Regions from separate parts of the Mesorhizobium sp. M1D.F.Ca.ET.231.01.1.1 genome, predicted to be linked through region 1. Evidence: predicted binding sites of a transcription regulator. Region 1 holds the regulator's gene; each other region holds the start of a gene.
What was found. Region 1 encodes LexA, which represses DNA repair genes until DNA is damaged. Its sites were predicted from a motif close to TGTTCNNNNTGTGTTCNG; they were not measured.
Positions count from the first base shown of each region.

Region 2: EN874_RS23060 (ATP-dependent helicase) is a predicted target of LexA. The motif match lies at 2,756-2,773, and genes of this name have one in related genera.
Region 3: EN874_RS11960 (DNA recombination protein RmuC) is a predicted target of LexA. The motif match lies at 2,703-2,720, and genes of this name have one in related genera.
Region 4: dinB (DNA polymerase IV) is a predicted target of LexA. The motif match lies at 2,685-2,702, and genes of this name have one in related genera.

Region 1 is NZ_RZOZ02000001.1:612,337-617,303, forward strand. It holds gene EN874_RS03085 (ComEC/Rec2 family competence protein) at 1-1,896, shown strand, start outside; gene lexA (transcriptional repressor LexA) at 1,901-2,635, opposite strand; gene glp (gephyrin-like molybdotransferase Glp) at 2,752-3,957, opposite strand; gene moaC (cyclic pyranopterin monophosphate synthase MoaC) at 3,959-4,453, opposite strand; gene trpC (indole-3-glycerol phosphate synthase TrpC) at 4,520-4,967, opposite strand, start outside.
Region 2 is NZ_RZOZ02000009.1:170,968-175,934, forward strand. It holds gene EN874_RS23050 (hypothetical protein) at 1-166, opposite strand, end outside; gene EN874_RS23055 (hypothetical protein) at 227-538, opposite strand; gene EN874_RS23060 (ATP-dependent helicase) at 660-2,741, opposite strand; gene EN874_RS33790 (hypothetical protein) at 2,913-3,068, opposite strand; gene EN874_RS23065 (hypothetical protein) at 3,204-3,386, shown strand; gene EN874_RS23070 (LysR substrate-binding domain-containing protein) at 3,655-4,623, opposite strand; gene EN874_RS33795 (hypothetical protein) at 4,735-4,967, shown strand, end outside.
Region 3 is NZ_RZOZ02000003.1:504,351-509,317, reverse strand. It holds gene EN874_RS11970 (cation diffusion facilitator family transporter) at 8-967, shown strand; gene EN874_RS11965 (GFA family protein) at 1,003-1,407, shown strand; gene EN874_RS11960 (DNA recombination protein RmuC) at 1,420-2,670, opposite strand; gene def (peptide deformylase) at 2,774-3,304, shown strand; partial or broken gene EN874_RS11950 (IS1595 family transposase) at 3,557-4,516, shown strand.
Region 4 is NZ_RZOZ02000012.1:127,464-132,430, forward strand. It holds gene EN874_RS26420 (pilus assembly protein TadG-related protein) at 1-279, shown strand, start outside; gene EN874_RS26425 (hypothetical protein) at 388-624, opposite strand; gene EN874_RS26430 (polymerase) at 703-942, opposite strand; gene EN874_RS26435 (hypothetical protein) at 1,465-1,656, opposite strand; gene EN874_RS26440 (cupin domain-containing protein) at 2,054-2,359, shown strand; gene dinB (DNA polymerase IV) at 2,773-4,035, shown strand; gene EN874_RS26450 (endonuclease domain-containing protein) at 4,170-4,541, opposite strand; gene EN874_RS26455 (aldose 1-epimerase) at 4,686-4,967, opposite strand, start outside.

The sequences.
Region 1 (4,967 bases):
GTCGTCGCCGAGGAGATGGCCAATGGGCGGGTGCGGCTGACCATCGATCTCGTGTCGACCGCGCATCCGACGCTGCGCTACGCGCCGGACCGCGTCAGGCTCTCGGCGCGCAGGACGCCGCCGGACATGAAGGCTGGATCGCTGGTGACGGGCTATGCGCGGCTTTTGCCGCCGAGAGGCCCGGTCCGCCCCGAGAGTTATGATTTTTCCTTCGACAGCTATTTTTCCGGCATCGGCGGCAGCGGCTTTTTCCTAGGCGATCCGAAAGTCCTTCCGGCAACTGCCCCGCCGGCAGAGACGAGCATCGCCTCGGCGATTGAGAACGCGCGCGAGAACATCGCCGACCACATCCGAAACACCATCGGCGGGTCCGAAGGCGAAATCGCCGCGGCGTTGATTGTCGGCGTTCGCGCCGGCATTCCCGAAGACATCAACGAAGCGATGCGGCGCACCGGCATCTATCACATCATCTCAATCTCCGGCCTGCACATGGCGCTGGTCGCCGGCACGATCATGTTCCTGCTGCGCGGCGCCTTTGCGCTGTTTCCGGATTTCTCGTCGCGCCGGCCGGTGAAGAAATACGCCGCGGCGATCGCGCTTGCCTCGATCGCGGCTTACCTCGTCATCTCCGGCATCGTGGTGGCGGCCGAGCGGAGTTTCATCATGCTCGCCGTGATGCTGGTCGCCGTGCTCTTCGACCGCGCGGCGCTGACGATGCGCAATTTGGCGATCTCGGCCATCGCCGTCATCCTTGTCTCGCCGCACGAAGTGGTCGGTCCGAGCTTCCAGATGTCCTTCGCGGCCACCGCCGCCCTGGTCGGCGCCTATGCCGGCTTTGCCGACTATCGCGCCGGCAAAGCGATCGTGCCGCCGGCAAAGCGCTCCTTCCTCGGGTTCTTGTCGCGAAAACTGGCGGTCGGCGTGGGTGGCGCCGCTGTAACCTCGCTCATCGCGGGCAGCGCGACACTACTGTTTGCGATCTGGCACTTCCAGCGCGTCTCGCCGCTCAGTCTGCTCGCCAATCTGGCGGTGATGCCGATCGTTTCGCTGCTCGTCATGCCGTTCGCCGTGCTGAGCGCGTTGGCGATGCCGTTCGGCTTCGACGGTCCGTTCCTCTACGTGATGGGCAAGGGCCTGACCGCGATGATTGCCATTTCGGCATGGATTTCCGAGCGCTCGCCTGTCGATGCCGTGGGATTGATCTCGATCCAATCGGTGCTGCTGGCGACGATCGCGCTGGTCATCGCGACCATGGCCACCACCTGGCTCAGATTGGCAGCCGTGCCGTTCGCGCTTGCTGCCCTGCTCACCATTCCGCATGTCCGCACGCCGGATGTGTTGATCTCGGAGGACGCGCATCTGGTGGCAATGCCGATCGGCGGCGGCGAGCTCGCTATCAACCGCGAACGCTCCAACGAGTTCACCACCGACAACTGGAAGCGCGCGCTGAAAGCCGAGGAAATCGTGCCGCCGGAGACATTCGCCAAAGGCGCGCTGGATATTGCCGATCCCGTCGACCTGCCGCCGGGATCGCCATTCTATTGCACCGGCGATCTCTGCATCGGCCGGCATCCTACCGGCGCGATCGTCGCGCTTGCCGAAAACCGCGACAGCGCCAGGCCGGCCTGCGGCTATGCCGACCTCATCGTCATCAACGACGCCACGGCCTACAATCCTTGCCGCGATCCACGCATTCTTGTCGTCACCAAACGCCAACTTGCTCGCGATGGAAGCGCTGCCGTCTTCTTCGATCCGCAATCGGCGACGGCGCAACCTGTCATTCAATACGCCGTCGAGAAGTCCTATCGCCCCTGGCACGAACAGCGGAGCTACTCGCGAGAGGCGAGGGGCCTGGCGCCTTACAAGCGGCCCGAAAAGCCAGAGGCAAAGCCATAGCCGCTCAGTAGCGGCGAATGAGCCCGACCAATTTGCCCTGCACCTTAACCCTGTCCGGCCCGAAGATGCGGGTCTCATAGGCGGGATTGGCGGCCTCGAGCGCGATCGAGGCACCCTTGCGGCGGAAGCGCTTCAGCGTCGCTTCCTCGTCGTCGACAAGAGCCACCACGATCTCACCCGGGCTTGCCGTGTTGGCGTTGCGGATGATGACCGTATCGCCGTCGAAGATACCGGCCTCGATCATCGAGTCGCCCTTGACTTCCAGGGCATAATGCTCGCCGCCCGCGATCATGTCCGGCGGCACTGTGATCGAATGCGTCTGATGCTGGATGGCATCGATCGGCACACCGGCGGCGATGCGACCCATGACCGGAATGGATACGGCCGAAACGGCATCGTCATCATTGCTGGGCGTAGGCGTGCGCGAGGGCGCCGCAGGCTTGATCTGCCGGCCGAGATTGCCTTGGCCGCCCTGGATGACGCTTGGCGAGAATCTCTTCGCGGCATTGAGGCCGGGCGCGATCGAATCGGGCAGCCTCAGGACTTCCAGGGCACGCGCCCGGTTCGGCAGCCGGCGAATGAAACCGCGCTCTTCCAGCGCCGTGATCAGGCGATGGATGCCCGACTTCGAGGCAAGGTCGAGCGCTTCCTTCATCTCGTCGAAAGACGGCGGAATGCCGCTTTCCTTGAGCCGTTCATGGATGAACATCAGGAGTTCATGTTGTTTGCGCGTCAGCATGGCGGCCCCCATGGGTTCTGAAACCAGAATCAGAAAAACAAACCCAGAACAAACACTATCTGTTCCAGTTGTGTTCCGCAACCGTTTAAAGTTTAGTGAATGTGTTGACGTTTTGTTCAGCGTAACATCAGAACGCTGCATTCGGCGCCGGCTTCCGCCGCCGGGGCGAAGGGCTCGCGCACGATCAGGCCGTTGGCGTCGGCGAGCGTCCTCAGCATCGAGGAATCCTGGATGCCGAACGGTGTCGCGACCAGCCGTCCGGCCTCCTCGCGCACGACGGCGCGCACATAGTCCTGCCTGAGATCGTTGGCGCGCATCGCGGCGGCCAACCGGGCGGCGCGGATGTCCTGTCGGTAGTTGCGGCCACCCAGCTGCGCCAGAAGCGGCTTCAGGAACAATTGCGAGCAGACAAGGCTCGCCACCGGATTGCCGGGCAGGCCGATGCAGCGGATGTTGCCTAGCCGGCCAAACATCAATGGTTTGCCGGGGCGCATGGCGATCTTCCAGAAATCGAGCTGCATGCCTTCGCCGGTCAGCACGTCGTGGATGAGGTCGTGGTCGCCGACCGAGGCGCCGCCGAGCGTGACGATGACGTCGGCGCCGGCTGAGACCGCTTTCCTGACCAGAGCCGCGATTGCGTCCTGCCGGTCGGCGGCGATGCCGAGGTCGAGCGCGCGCGCCCCGACCGACTGGGCCGCGGCGGCGACGCCATAGGCATTGGACGAGATGATCTGGTCGGGACCGAGCGCGCTGCCGGGCGGCAATAGTTCGTCGCCGGTGGCGATGATCGCGACCAGCGGCTGCCGCACAACATTGAGGCTCGGGTGGTTGCCCGACGCCGCTAGCGAAAGCGCTGCCGGATCGAGCTCTCGGCCTTTATGGAGGAGCACGTCACCTTCGCCGAAGTCGAGCCCACGGCGACGGACGTTGCGTGCCTGCGCGGTCGGCTCGGTCACTTCGATGCTGCCACCACCGAGGTCGCGGACATTCTCCTGGATAACGACGGTGTCGGCGCCCTCGGGAAGGGGCGCGCCGGTGAAGATGCGCACGGCCTCGCCCTTGCCGATGGAGCCGGCAAAGCCTCGCCCGGCGGGCGCCATGCCGACAACGGAGAGCCGCACCGGCACTGACGCCACGTCCTCGGCGCGTGCGGCGTAGCCGTCCATGGCCGAAGCGTTGAAGGGCGGCTGCGTGCGCAGCGCTGCCACCGGTTCGGCCAGCACACGGCCTGCCGCATCGGCGAGCGGAACGCTTTCGCCAGGCAGCGCGGTCGCGCCATCCAGCAGGCGTTCGAGCGCCTCGGCGACCGGAACCAGCGCCATCCTAGGAGCCTGCCCCATGTTCGGCAGCTTTGTAGTCACCCGACTTGCCGCCGGTCTTCTCGACCAGCCTGATGCCGGAAATCACCATGGCGCGGTCCGCTGCCTTGGCCATGTCGTAGATGGTCAGGCAGGCGACGGACGCCGCGGTCAGCGCCTCCATCTCGACGCCCGTCTTGCCGGTGACGCGAGCAAGCGCGGTGACCCTCAGGCCGGGGAGCGCGCGGTCGGGCTCGATATCGACCGCAACCTTGGTGAGAAGCAGCGGATGGCAGAGCGGAACAAGCTCATGCGTCTTCTTGGCGGCCATGATGCCGGCGATGCGCGCCGTGCCAAGCACGTCGCCCTTCTTGGCGTCGCCGGCCAGGATCATCTCCAGCGTTTCCGCCCGCATGGAAACAAAACCTTCGGCAATGGCCGTTCGCGTCGTCTCGGCCTTGTCGCCGACATCGACCATGTTGGCTTCGCCCTTGGCGCCGAGATGGGTAAGCGCAGGCATCCTCAAACGGCCTTAGAACGACGTGCGTCCACTTGGACGCACAAAGTACGTTCTAACACTTTGAATCTATGCATCGTGCTCTCCAAAAATCGGAGTCGATTTTCGGGCCGATGCATTGGCCGGAGCCTTGCCCGTCAACAGAAGCGCGGTCGCGGCGGCCACGTCGGCCTGCCGCATCAGGCTCTCGCCGACGAGGAAGGTGCCGATCTTGCTCTTCTCCAGCCGGCGGCAGTCCTGATGGGTGAAGATGCCGCTCTCGCTGACCAGCAGCCGGTCGGCCGGCACCATGGCGGCAAGCCGCTCCGAAACGTCGAGGCTGGTCTCGAAGGTCCGCAAATCGCGGTTGTTGATGCCGATCAGCCGAGACGAGAGCGTGAGCGCGCGCTCCATCTCCTTCTCGTCATGCACCTCGACCAGCGCGTCCATGCCGAGCTCGAAGGCCGTTGCCTCGAGCTCGCCGGCCAGAACGTCGTCGACGCTTGCCATGATGATGAGGATCGCGTCCGCGCCCCAG
Region 2 (4,967 bases), on a different contig from region 1:
TGATCGCCATCACCGCCGGGGGTTGCGGGACGTGGTAATGTGCTGACAACACCAGCAGGAGGATGGCAACCCCTGCGAACAACATCGCAACAATGTTGACGAAGAGCTGGCCGGCCCGTTCGGCAAGCCGTTGCCGCCAACTCATCGCCGATGGGATCAAGCGCATTGTCCACCTGTCCTACAGGCGCCGCCCGCCGCGGCGTCAATTTCGTGAAGGGGATGGCTCCTAGTATCGCCAGCCTCCATGGCGGCCACAGCTCCAGGCTCTCTTCACGACCCAATGATGGTGGTGCCAGCGCTTGTGCACCCTGACCATGCAGTCGCGATGGTGACGATAGCTGCGCCAATCGCGCATCTCGTATCGGCTGCTGTAGCGCCAGTTGTCGTCGCGCATGTGATGGCGGCGCCAGTAGTAGTCGTCATTGTACCGGCCCATGTCGTCATCAGTGATGATGGTCAAGCTTGTCGCCTGCGCCGCAATCGTTGTCGGTGCCATGGCAGCCACGCCGAGCATGGCGGCTAGAATAAGATTCTTCATTGCAGCCTCCTTGCATTAGATTTTCCTAACGGAAATCCATTGCCGGGTGAAAAGTTCCATGGCGAAGGCTGCAGGGCGGTTGCTCGTTGTGTTGGCGGGTCGGGCGATGTTCGGGCGGATGCTATTTCCACATGCCGCGCATGCGGGCACCGAGATCGACCTTGACGCCCGGCCTTTGGCGCGGGTCGTCCTTGATCGCGGCGCTTGCCCAGGATGACTGCTCGAAGGCTTCAAGCATCGAGGCCGGAATGAAGCGGGTGCGCGAGGCATAGACGTGGCGGTCGCCGCGCGCGGGCTGGTTGTGCGGATAAAAGCGCTGCGGCACCACCAGATGCAGGCTGTCCTTGGCCCGCGTCATCGCCACATAGAGCAGCCGCCGCTCCTCCTCGATATCCTCCTTGCTGCCGACGCCGAGATCGGCCGGGATGCAGCCGTCGACGGTGTTGAGCACAAAGACGTTCTTCCACTCCTGGCCCTTCGCCGAATGGATGGTCGACAGGATGAGGTAATCCTCGTCGCGATGCGGCGGGCCGGCCTGGTCGCTGGTGGCGTCGGGCGGATCGAGCGTCAGCTCGGTCAGGAAACGCTCGCGCGAGGGATAGCCCGACGCGATCTGCTCGAGCTGCAGGAGGTCCGCCCGGCGCGTGATCGCGTCCTCATGGATGCGTTCCATATGCGGCTCGTACCAGAGCCTGACCCGCTCGAGGTCGGCCGGCCATTTCGGACCGGCGCGCAACCCGCTGTAGATATCGAGGAAGACCGGCCAGTCTGCAGCCGTGCGCTGCGGCGGCCGGAAGCGGGCAAGGCCCAGCGTCTCGTCCAGCGACGTCGCCATCGCCTCGACGATCTGCGAGGCGGCGGAAGGGCCGATGCCCGGCATGAGCTGCAGCACGCGAAAGCCGGCGACGCGGTCGCGCGGGTTCTCGGCGAAGCGCAGCATCGCCAGCATGTCCTTGACATGGGCGGCGTCGAGGAACTTCAGGCCGCCGAACTTCACGAAGGGGATGTTGCGGCGCGTGAGCTCCACCTCCAGCGGCCCGCTGTGATGCGAGGCACGAAAGAGCACCGCTTGCGCCTTCAGCGCCGTGCCGGCCTCGCGCTCGGCCAAGATCGCGTGGCAGACATAATTGGCCTGCTCGGCCTCGTCGCGCACGCTGACCAGTTGCGGCTTGTGCGACGACCGGCGCTCGGTCCAAAGGTTCTTGGTGAAGCGTTCGCTGGCCTCGCCGATGACCTTGTTGGCGGCAGCCAGGATCGTCTCGGTCGAGCGGTAATTGCGCTCCAGCATGACGATCTCGGCGCCTTGCGTGAACTGTTTCGGGAAGTCGAGGATATTGCGCACTTCCGCGGCGCGGAAGGAATAGATCGACTGCGCGTCGTCGCCCACCACGGTTAGGCCGGCGCCGTCCGGCTTCAGCGCCAAGAGGATCGAGGCCTGCAGCCGGTTGGTGTCCTGGTATTCGTCGACCAGCACATGGTCGAAACGGCTGCCGAGATGCGCCGCGATCTCCGGCTCCGCCGCCATCTGCGCCCAATAGAGCAGAAGGTCGTCGTAATCGAGCACGTTCTGTGCCTGCTTGGCTTCGACATAGGCCGAAAACAGCTCCTTCAGCTGGTCCGCCCATGCCGCGCACCAGGGGAATGCCGCGCCGAGCACCTCGCCGAGCGGCGCCTGCGCGTTGACTGCGCGGGAGTAGATCTGCAGGCAGGTGCTTTTTGTCGGAAAGCGGCTTTCGGTCTTGGAAAAACCGAGCTCGTGCCGGGCGAGATTCATCAGGTCGGCCGAATCCTCGCGGTCGTGGATGGTGAAGGCGGGATCGAGCCCGATCTGCTCGGCATAGTCTCGTAAGAGCCTCGCGCCGATGCCGTGGAAGGTGCCCGCCCAGGCGAGCGCGTCGGCGATGATTGCCGCGTCGCGCCCCAGCACCTCGCCGGCGATGCGCTCGACGCGCTTGGCCATCTCCGACGCCGCGCGGCGCGAGAAGGTCATCAAAAGGATGCGGCGCGGATCCGCGCCCTTGACGATGAGGTGCGCCACGCGGTGCGCCAGCGTGTTGGTCTTGCCGGATCCGGCACCGGCGATCACCAGCAGAGGTGCTGCCACCTTGCCGTCGCCATGCACCACCGCCAGCCGCTGCTCGTCATTCAGCCGGGCGAGATAGGCGGGCGCTTCGAAGGACGAATCACGGGCGGCGATGTTCATGGCCCATCAAGCATCGTTTCCGCTTTGTTCGCAATACAACTCACGCGCTGGCGAATAGCGAAAGCGGTCCAACAGAGGGGAGATGCGCGGCAGGGCGGACGGGGCGCTCTCGCGCCGGCTTTCTGGACTTGGGTTCCTCGCCCCACCTTCGGCGGGGGCGAGGAAAGGCAACTACCGCTTCGGCTCTACCCCCATCGCGGCGGACTGGCGCCGCAGCGTCCGTCGTTCGTCCAGCGGCGCGGCATCGCCGGACATCTCATAGATGATCCTCATCGTGACGCGGTAGGCGCTGTAAGCGAACAGTCCGACAAGCAGCAGGCGGATCATGACCATCTCCTCGGTGCGTTGGATTGTTGGGAGTTCAACCGGGGCTTGGATGATTGGTTCCCGCCGGCCCACGCAACCAAACCGCCGCCGCCTCGTTTGCCCCAAAGAAAAAGGGGCAACCGAGAGGAGGTCGTCATGAAGAAGCTTCCTGTGCTGCTGGCTCTCGCGGCAGGGCTCGCGCTTGCCGCCTGCGACAACAGCGTGCCGCCGACCAAGGCACCAAGCGACACCGTCAATCAGAACCCGCAAGTCGACAAGAACCCGGTGCCGAAATCGACCACCGGCGGCGACCAGCAGGGCACACCGCCGGCGCAGTGATGGTGCGACGACGCGGGCAGGAATACTCGGCCGGAACAGGCGGCGGTGATCGGGAAATGACGCTGCCGCCACAGAAGAAGGCCGGCGCTGCTTGGGAGGAAGCTGGAAAGCGCCGGCCAAGCGGGAAATCAGGCCCGCCGCACACATGAAGATAGCTGAGTCTCTCCGCCGCGTCATGGCGTGATCGCGCAAGCCGGCTATCGATGGCTGGTGCCGTCTTTCAAGGACCGAGAAATCTTTGAAAAGGATTGCGTGTTCGCAGCCTGCCTCAGGCCATCGCCGCCCGCTTCACTGGTATGCCGGCGATCTCGAGATCCAGCTGGCGCTGCGTCAGCGCCGCCTCGGCCATGATCCACTGCTTGAAAACTTCGACCTTGCGGGCGCCGTGCGCGTTGATCGGACTGACGAAGTACCAGCCGGCGGTGTTGGGATGGTGCACCGCGAAGGGTGCCACCAGCCGTTCGGCGCGGATGTCGCTCGCCATGTAGGCGCGGTTGGCGACGGCAAAGCCCATGCCGGCATTGGCCGCCTCGTAGGACATCATGCAGGAATCGAAATAGATGCTCTTGGTTTCGCCCAGCACGAAGCTCGCGCCGGCAAAGGCCAGCCATGACTGCCAGTTCTGGGTGCACGTATCGGAGTGGAGCAGGGTGAAATGCCTCAGATCCTCGGGCGTTACCTTCGACGGCGGCTTGTCGCCCAACACCTCATGGAACAGCTTGCGGCTGCACACCGGCGTCAGGTCCTCCTTGAACAATAGCTCGCAATGGAGGCCGGGGAAGTTGCCGTCGCCGTAGCGGATCTCCAGATCGTATTCGGAGGCCGAGAATTCATGCGTCGCATAGGAGGTCGACACCCGCATCTCGATGTCCGGATACTGCCGCTGGAAAGTGGATAGGCGCGGAAACAGCCAGCGCGCGGCGAAAGTCGGCAGCACGCAAATCTTCAGCACGTGCAACTGGGACTGGCCGGTTGCCTCCATGCTTGCCGCCACGATCCGCTCCAGCGCCTCGCGCACGCGCGCCACATAGGTCTCGCCCTCCGGCGTCAGCGACACCGCATTGCCGCCGCGCTGGAAGATCTTGAAGCGCAGCTGGTCTTCCAGGCTCTTCACCCGCTGGCTGACGGCGGAGGCGGTAATGAACTGCTCCTCGCCGGCGCGCGTGAAGTTGCGGTGCCTGGCGGCACTTTCGACGATTTTCAGCGAGTTCAGGTTGACCTGACTGAGCAGACGCACGGGGTTCGACCTTTAGCTGCGCTTAAAGTAGCACCAGCATTCCTAAATTTACAGGGGCGGGCGGCTTAATCGACTGTTTACCAAGTGTTGCCCCTACCTTGGAGAAGTAGAATGAACGCCCATACAATCCCCGAACTGCGCTATGCGATGAGCCGCGAAGCCATCATCGGCCATGATACGGCGTGGAAAGTGTCGAGCTTCGGGGTCGCCCAGTATCTTCACGGCTACGACGCGCAATTGCTTGCCGCGATCGAGGAGGCGGCACTGAAGCTAAAGGCCAGCCATGCGGTGCACAAGCATCTCGACCTCACCTTCATCACCGGCGCCGATCGCTACATTCCGGA
Region 3 (4,967 bases), on a different contig from region 1:
GGATCGAATGGCAGGGCATGCCGGCTCGAAAAGGGTGATCTACGCGGCGCTGGCCGGCAATCTCGCGATCGCGCTGACCAAATTCGCCGCGGCCTTCTTCACCGGTTCTTCGGCGATGCTGTCGGAAGGCGTGCATTCGCTCGTCGACACCGGCAATGGCGGGCTTCTGCTTTACGGCATGCGCCGGGCCGCGCGCCCGGCCGACCGCGCGCATCCGCTCGGCCATGGCCGGGAGCTCTATTTCTGGAGCTTCATCGTCGCGCTGCTGGTTTTCGCCCTGGGCGCCGGCGTCTCCTTCTATGAAGGCGTCGTCCACGTCATGGCGCCCGAGCCCATCGTCAACGCCAGGGTCAACTACATCGTGCTTGGCCTGTCCTTCCTGTTCGAGGGCAGTTCCTGGCTGGTGGCGCTGAAGGAGTTCCGCCAGGAGAAGGGCAGTCAGGGCTGGTTCCAGGCGGTGCGCCGCAGCAAGGACCCCAGCGTCTACACAGTGCTGTTCGAGGACAGCGCGGCACTGCTCGGCCTGATCGTCGCCTTCGCCGGCATCCTCGCGTCCGGACTGCTGGAAATCCCGGAGCTCGACGGCGTCGGCTCGATCGGCATCGCGATCATCCTTGGCGCGACCGCGGCCTTTCTGGCACGCGAGAGCAAGGGGCTGCTCATGGGCGAGCCCGCCTCCCCCGAGGTGCAGCGCAAGGTCCTGGCGATCGTCGAGGATGATCCGGCGGTGCAGCGGGCGAACGGGATCCTGAGTGTCCATATCGGCCCGGAAGAAATCGTCGCCGGCCTGAGCATCGAATTCGAGGACCATCTCACCGCGCCGGAGATCGAAGCCTGCGTTGAACGCCTGGAAGCGCGGCTGAAAACCGACATGCCCGAAATCACCAGGCTGTTCGTCAAGCCGCAGGCGACTGGCACATGGGAGCGCAGGCGCAAGGCTATCGCCGAAGCCTCCGAAGAAGATTAGGTTTGAGCGAAGCAATTTTTTGGGGAGCAAGCCCGATGAAAATCGACGGCGGGTGCCACTGCGGCGCCATCACCTATGAGGCGGAGGTCGACCCGGAAAAGACCTCGATCTGCCACTGCACGGACTGCCAGCAACTGACCGGCACCGCGTTTCGCGTTACCGTGCGGGTGCCGGAGGAGGATTACCGCATCACCAAGGGCGAGCCCAAGGTCTACATCAAGACCGGGACGACCGGCGCCAAGCGGGCGCAGGGCTTCTGCGGCGAGTGCGGCTCGCATCTTTATGCCACCTCCGTCGGCGACGGCCCGAAGGTCTACGGCATCAGGACCGGCACGGCGCGCCAGCGCGATCAGCTGGTGCCGAGGACGCAATACTGGCATCGCTCGGCTCTGCACTGGCTGCCGGAATTCGAGGGCACGAGGGTGGTCGAGGAGCAGTAGTCGTTTGGCGGCTCAGTCGTCGCCTTCGACGACGCGCAACCTGAGCTGGCCGGTCTTGGAATCGGCCACGCGCGCGCCGGCCTCCACCTTGGCCGGACCGCGCGGCGGCTCGGTTTCCCCTTCGGCGAACTCTAGCGCTTCGATCTTCTGGCCGCGCTTGGTCACTTTCGACGTCGAAACGAGGATGTCGTCTATGTCCTTGCTTGCCTGGCCGAAATGCGTCTGCAGCCGGCGCACGCGCTCGTCGACGCGCGCCACGTCCTCCATCAGGCGGATGACCTCGCCCTGGATCAGATGCGCCTGCTCGCGCATGCGCGCATCCTTCAGGATTGCCTGGATCACCTGGATCGACAGCATCAAGAGCGACGGCGAGACGATGACGACGCGGGCGCGGTGCGCCTTCTGCACCACGGCCTCGAAATTCTCGTGGATCTCGGCGAACACCGATTCCGACGGCACGAACATGAAGGCGGTGTCCTGCGTCTCGCCCTGGATCAGGTATTTTTCGGCGATATCGCGGATATGCACCTCGATATCGCGGCGGAACGCCTGCGCGGCGACCTTCTGCAGGTCGGGGCTCTCGGCGGCGCGGATGGCGTTCCAAGCTTCCAGCGGAAACTTGGCGTCGATGGCAAGCATCGGCGCGCCGTTCGGCATCCGCACGAGGCAGTCCGGCCGGCTGCCGTTCGACAGGCCCGCCTGAAACTCGTAGGCGCCGTGCGGCAGCCCGTCGGCGACGATCGCCTCCATGCGCGACTGGCCGAAGGCGCCGCGCGTCTGCTTGTTGGAAAGGATCGCCTGCAGCTGCACGACCTGGCCGGCTAAAGACTGGATGTTGCCTTGCGCGGTGTCGATCACCGCCAGCCGCTCTTGCAATTTGGCCAGGCTCTCATGCGTCGATTTGGTCTGCTCGGCCATGGTCTGGCCGAGGCGGCCGGTCATGGCGTCGAGCCGCTGTCCGAGCGATTGGGTGAGCTCGGCCTGCCTGGCGCCGAACACTTCGGCGATCGCGCCCATGCGGCCCTGCATCTCGGCCTGCGCCTGCAGGATGTCCGCCATCCGCGCCTCGGTATCGCGGGCATGATCGGCCGCTTCGGCCGCGGCAACCGCGCGTGCCCCGGCAGCGCGCCACAGCGCTATGACGAGCGCCAGGAAAAACGCCAGCAGCAGAAGCCCGCCGAAGCCGAGCGCCTCGCCGAGCGTGATCGTGGTGGCGCCGAGCCGCGCGACCGGTTGCGAAAGGATGGAGGTCATGTCGTTCATGTCGGCAGCATAACCGATTCGGCCCGCCGGCACAGATCAAAACGTGAACAGGCGGATGATGTCCCGGTTGACGCTTTTCCTGCGAGGTCTTAGGTGAGACGCCATGTCGATCAAGCCGCTCATCATTCTTCCCGATCCCATCCTGCGCCAGGTTTCCAAGCCGGTGGAGCGCGTCGACGGCGATTTGCGCAAGCTCGCCGACGACATGCTGGAAACCATGTACGACGCGCCGGGCATCGGGCTGGCGGCGATCCAGGTCGGCGAGCCGCGGCGCCTGCTCGTCATCGACCTTGCCAAGGAAGGCGAGGAGCCGGCGCCGCATGTCTTCATCAATCCGGAGATCCTCGAAAGCTCCGACCAGCGCTCGGTCTATGAGGAAGGCTGCCTGTCGATCCCCGACTATTATGCCGAGGTCGAGCGTCCCGCCGCGGTGCGGGTGAAATATCTCGACCGCGACGGCAAGCTGCAGGAGATTGACGCCGAAGGCCTGATGGCGACCTGTCTGCAGCACGAGATCGACCACCTCAACGGCGTGCTGTTCATCGACCACATCTCGAAGCTGAAGCGCGACATGGTGGTGAGGAAGTTCAAGAAGCTCGCCAAGGACAAGGCGCCGGGCAAGATGGTGGGATAGGGTTATTTAAGCCGTCCACGCAAAATCCAGTCCTTCCCGAGCTCGAACGCTTTTGAACCGATCTCTAGCGCAAGCGCGCGAGACTCCGGTGAGAATATAAGAATCGTAGCGACAGCTCCCGCAAACAATGGCGTGAGATAAACTGCAAAAGATCGTTCACTTCGTTTACCGCTTATCCCGTTCGCTCAGGTGGTAACCATATCTGGTGATTCCTGATGACAGATGCCGTAGCCCTATCCTATTGGCGTCGGCATGGGCGAGGCGCTGTTTCCGACCCGGTGGAAGTACGACAGACCACCGTCGATCGAGAAGTTCGTGGAGACTTTCCACGACGACTACGCTTGCGCGGAATATCTGACCAAAAAGCGATGGCTAGGCGGCTTCGTGTGCCCGAGCTGCGGTTCCAGGAAAGGCTGGCGCCTTGAAGCGCGGCCGTGGCTGTTCGAATGCGCTGGCAAGGGAGAAAGGCCTGGATGTCGTAGGCAGACCTCGGTGATCGCTGGGACGGTCATGCAGGGCACGCACCTGCCATTGCGCAAGTGGTTCCTGGCCGCCTACCTGATGGCGACGCACTCCAACAGCATCTCCGCCCTGCAGCTCCAGCCGAAGCTCGGGGTTTCCTACAAGACGGCCTGGCTGGTGCTCCACAAGCTCCGGCGGGCCATGGTCAACCCGGAACGGACGCCACTTTCGGGAACCGTCGACGTGGACGAGTCCGCCATCCCGTATCGGCGCAAGGAGGACGCTCTGGAGCGCGGCGGCGGCAGCAGCACGGCCAACCAGATCTGGATCGCTGGCGCCGTCGAGACCGTTGGCAAGCATGGCGTCGGACGCATCAGGTTAGCTCGTATCGCCGACAGGTCGGCCGAGAGCCTCGTTCCGTTCGTCGAGGCGAACACGCTGCCGGGAACCTGGCTGCGGACGGATGACTACGCCCCTTACGATAAGGTGGAAGACCGTCGTCTAACCAAGGTGAACGTCAAGAAATCCAAGCTCCCGGCACATATCCTTCTGAAATGGCCACACGTTGTCTTCGCGAACCTGAAGAGGTGGGCGCTCGGAACGTTCCACGGATTCCGAGAGAAGCATCTCGACGCATATCTGAACGAGTTCGTGTTCCGCTGGAACAGGCGGCGGGGATTCCAGAACACCTTGGACGGGATGCTTGGGATCGGCCGCCGCATCGGGCCCGTCACCTACCGCGGGATCGTCGGCGACACGACGGAGTGGAAGAAGGCGCACATCGACCAGGTTCTTGCCATGTGCCACCCGACCAAGCAGCAGATCGTCAGCGACTTGGTGCGCTACTACCGTGCTCCCAAACTCGACGTGCTCGAGAACATGGTCTGGTGGATGAGGCGCTTGCGGGAGGAGCATCTCGATGCCCTCCTTGATTTCGGTTGGGACATCGAAGGAGTGCCGGAACTCGATGATGTTCCTCGCAGCTACGGCCGTCAGAAACCGAGGCGCGCCGTGCTCGCGCCTCGGCGCCCGGGTGAGGAGCAATTGCGCGGCGGTCGGTACAGGCATCCACCCCGTCCGCCGCGTGGGCATCTGCGGCACATCCCGTCGGGTTCGCCGATTACGCTGGCCTAAAGACTTTCCTGCAATCAATCTGCTCTGATGGAGTTCGACGCTTTGGAAATCGTGCCCGCGCTAATAT
Region 4 (4,967 bases), on a different contig from region 1:
GGTCCCTATGCCGGCATCACCATCTTCCAGGCCCACGGCAACACACAGGCGCTGACGATCAATGGCGGATCCGGCTCGGCGGTGAGCGGCTTCATCTACGCACCCGACGCGCCCATCTCCTACGCCGGCAATTCCGACATGAACGCACAAGGCAGTTGCCTGCGGCTGGTCGGCAAAACCGTGGGAATGACAGGGAACTCGGCGGTAAAATCGGACTGCGCGTCCGAGCTCGGCAACCGCGAGATGTATGCCGGCAGGACGATCACGCTGGTGAAGTGAGAGATGGCGGGGCGCCACTCTTCCCGTCGAGGGGAGATGGCCAGAGAGGGTTGTCTCACCAGAGGCGACCCCCTCTGTCGCCTTCGGCGCCTCCCCTCGAGGAGGAGATCACAACTCTCCGACGATATCGGCGCCCGGCTGTTCGTCGAAGAGCACCGCGCAGCCGCGCTCCAGCGCCACCTGGCTCAAGGCATTCGCCGCGTCTTCGTCCGACGAGACGAAGTCGCCGGTCAAGACCCGCAATTCCTCGACGGCTCTCGACATCGAGATGAGGCGCCCGGCCGCGCGGTCGCTCGCGCAGGCATCGACGACGCAGAGAAGATCGATGAGTTCGAAGCTGTCCATGGCGGCCTCCGCCCACAGCATCCCTTCGCGGGAATCAACGGCGTGGCGCGCGGCCGGTTCCACCCGGTGTCGTTGCGGTCACGATTTCGACAGCGGCCTGGGCGGTGCGCGCTTGAGATCGAAGCGGAGCGGCAGGCAAGGCTCGAAGCAGGCGCCGCGCACGGAGCCGGTCGTGGTCGCATCGACCGGGAATGGGGTCGCCATCCCCGTCCGCCGTTCCGGCCAGAGCGGCTCGCCGAAGACGAGGAAGACGCCGGCGATCAATCCTGCCATGAGGAAGATGGCGAACAGGTTCGCGATAAATTCGCCGGGCTGCATGGATGTCTCCCTGAGCGGCTCACCCTTCGCAGGATTGCGCACTTTTCCTGGAATAGCTCTCTCTGTTGGTCGCAATTCCGAACGGAAAACCGCTGCGCACTTTTCCTGAAATGGCTCTCTCTGTTGGTCGCAATTCCGGACGGAAAACCGCTGCGCACTTTTCCTGAAATTGCTAAGAGGTGCCCGCCACATCGCAGGAGATGGCGGGCCCTCCGTTGGCAACCGCCGATGAAGGGACTTTGCTCGACGGCCTGTGAAGCAATGAATTGCCGGCGCACTTGTTTCCAGAAATCCGGCCGCTCGGGCTTCTGCGTTGCAAGGTAAGACTTCGGTCGCATCGGCGACTGGACCCCAGCCCCCGCTACCGAACCGCATGCCCAGGCCTGCCCGCCGGCTGCGGCTGCTCGTTTCGACCAGGCTGCAACCAGTTGCCCAGAAGCGCGTTGAATGAACGGCTACTCCAGCTTCGGCCCGCGCATTTTTCCGGAAAGACGCGGGCCTTTTTTCACGCCGGCAAGGCGCTCAGTCATCCATCTCCATCGGCTTGTGCCCGGGTCTTTGATGCCAGACGACCTGTCGGAAATCCGTCAGCTCGACGACTTGCTCGCAGACCGGGCAGACATAGTTGTCGCAGCACTGGCGAAGCGCCGGCTGGGTGCGGCGCACTGACCCGAGCGGCGGACGGGTCTGCGTTTTGACAGCCTGATGAAGCATCGGTTTCCTCCCTGTTTTTTAGTTGATTGCCTCCGGCCTATAGCTGTCCCCGTCACGGCTTCGCCCGCCGAGCGTGCGGCGCGCATTTGAGCGAACTCGAGATTGTCCGGTTGGGGATCGCGACGGCAGCGACGAGATCGTTCGGAAAGGTTGCCGAGGATTCATCGAATTCTCCCTTTTGGGACGAGAACGGATGGTCCCTCAACCATCGTCGTGCCAACGCTTGGAACAGCAAATCACCGGCATGTCGTGCCTGCAATAGGCGTTGCGTGGCAAAATCGATTTCCTGCCGCGCCCGGCAATTAAATTAGCGATCGCTCAACAAAAGGCGTATGAAACAGGCGGCGGTCGCCGACGATCGTGACGTCACGCTCCGCTTGGATATGGGGAGGATGGCATGGCCGAAGCTCCAATGAATGTCGCCAAATTCGAGTCCAAGTCGCACAACAATCCCGACGAGGTCCGCACGCCCGCCAAGACCCGCGTCGAAGTCGTGCGGCTGCCCGGCTACACGCTCGGGCGGCTCAACATGGAGCCGGGCTGGAGATGGTCCGAATGCGTGAAGCCAGTGGTCAAGACCGACAGCTGCCAAGTCTCGCATGTCGGCTATGTCGTGTCCGGAACGATCACCGTGCGCATGAACGACGGGACGCAGAAGACCTTCGAGGCCGGCAACGTCCTACACCATTCCGCCCGGCCATGACGCCTGGGTGGAAGGCAATCAGCCGTTCCAATGCATCGAGGTGCTCAGCGCCGAGCAATACGCCAAACCGGCATAGCCGAGCCAGTCTCTCCCTCGAGGGCAAGATGGCAGCGAAGCTGCCGAGGAGATCATCTCACGCAGATCGCGGCGCCATGTTTCGTCGCGCAGGGCGCTGGTGCTCCATGCGAGACGATCCCCCGCCACCCCCGGCGATATCCCCTTTTTGAGGGCTCTCGGGCATCGCAACCAGCCGCCAAAATCCCCGGTTGCGCGAGGTTGTAAATGTTCTCCTGTCCGACGCGACGGCTTGACTAGAGACTGGTTTTGTTCTCTTTATGTTCCCGGCGAACACCTCTTACAAAAGTCTTTACTAATGCTGCGGCGCGGAATCAGGCCGAAGATGGGAGCGCGCGATGCCCGCCACGAACGCCGCTTCAGCCGCCACCATCCTGCATGCCGATCTCGACGCCTTCTACGCCTCGGTCGAGCAGTTGCTCGACCCGTCGCTGCGCGGCAAGCCGATCGCGGTCGGCGGCGGCGTGGTGCTTGCCGCCTCCTATGAGGCGAAGGTCTTCGGCGTGCGCGGCGGCATGCCCGGCCGTAAGGCGCGCGAGCTCTGCCCGCAGCTGATCTTCGTCGGCGGCCGCTTCAGCGAATATCAGCGCCTAGGCGACGCCGCGATCAAGGTGCTCGATGATTTCACGCCGCTGGTCGAGCGCATCTCGATCGACGAGGCTTTCGCAGACGTCGCCGGCTGCACGCATCTGTTCGGGCCGCCGGAGGAAATCGCCAAGACCATCCGCAGCCGCGTGCAGGCCGAGCTCGGCCTGCCGATCTCGATCGGCGTGGCGCGAACCAAGCATCTCGCCAAGATCGCCTCGCAGGTGGCCAAGCCCGACGGCCTGGTGGTGGTCGAGCCCGGCACCGAACTCGCCTTCCTGCACGATTTGCCGGTATCGCTGATGTGGGGCGTCGGCCCGGCGACCAAGGCCAGGCTCGCCGAGATCGGCGTCGAGACCATCGGGCAATTGGCGCGTACGCACAGCGGCGCGCTGGAGCGGCTTATCGGCCACGCCGCCGGCCAGAAGTTAGCTGCCCTTGCCTGGAACCGCGACCCGCGCCGGCTGGAGACGCATCGCCGCGCCCATTCCGCCGGAGCGCAGTCGGCGCTTGGCCGCAAGCCGGCGCTGCCACGCATATTCGTGCCGACGCTGTTGCATCTCGCCGACCGCGTCGCCAGCCGCCTGCGGGCCAAGGACCGGCCGGGCCGCACGGTGACTGTGCGCGTGCGCTTCGCCGACATGCGCGCCGTCACCCGCGCGGTGACGCTGGAGCAGCCGATCCAGGCCACGACCATGCTCGCCGAGATCGCCGAGGAGCTGGTGCGCGGCGTGCTCGCCGCTCACCCGGGCGAGCGGGAAATCTCGCTGCTCGCCATCTCGGTCTCGCATCTCGAAGAGCATGCCGAATTGCAGCTCGAGCTGCCGCTCGGCCTCGCCGACGAGAAGCTCAAGCCCGGCAGCCGCAAGGGACTCGCCCGCTTCGGCGCCGACCGCGCCATCGACAAGATCCGCCAGCGCTTCGGCAAGGAGGCCGTCGGCTACGGCACGGTGGCGCTGGAGGCGGCGCGCTCGGTGCCGGATGAATTCAGGGAGCTGGCCGAGAAGGAGTTGTAGGGGCACACCGCTGGCATCTCCCTTGCCACTTTGGAAATTGGCGAAAGCCGGCGCGACGGCCAATCTCCCCCCTCGTGGGCCCTCGTGGGGGAGATGTCCGGCAGGACAGAGGGGGGCGCTGTCCCGCCAGCGTCTCAGATCGGTCCAGCCAATCCTGCCGCAACAACAATATGCTGGCAGACATTGTCAATGTCGCGGATGACGTCGTGGTTCCAGAAGCGTAAGACGGTCCAGCCGTTCTGTTCCAAGCGCTTGGTTCTAAGCTCGTCAGCACCTGGACGACCCGCGTCGCCATGCTGTGAGCCATCGACTTCGACTATCAGCTTCTTCTCCGGACAGGCGAAGTCGACAATGTAGCCTGCGATCGGAAATTGCCTGCGGAAGCCCAGCCCCATCAGCCGGTGCGCGCGAAGTTCGTTCCACAACTTCAATTCCGCGTCGGTCATGGCCGTGCGCATCGATTTTGCATTGGTGCGATGTCTTGGCGGGAGAGGCGTATGCGGCATGGTCGGAGGACGCTGAGGTTCGTGTCGCAACGCTTCTACCCTACGGCGCCCCCCTCTGTCCTGCCGGACATCTCCCCCACAAGGGGGGAGATTGGGCGTCGCCTTCGGCTTTCGCCAATCGCCAGCGTTGCAGGATTCGCGTCTTCAATCCGTCGCCACCACCGCCCACTCCAGACGCATCGTTGCACCCATCGTCTCCCGATCATCGAGCGCCGTCAGCCCCTCCCCGTGATGCGCGTCGACCGGGTGCGAAACCGGCTCGAAGCAGAAGAAGCCGGCGTCCTGCGACGGCGAATAGAGGATGTAGACATCGAGCTCCGGCGATGCGGCGAGCGTGACCGCGATCCCCTCTTCCGGTTGCGTGATCATGGCGCGGCCGTCCCAGCCGTCGAAGGCGTTGTTCACCCATTGCGGCGGCAGCGGGAC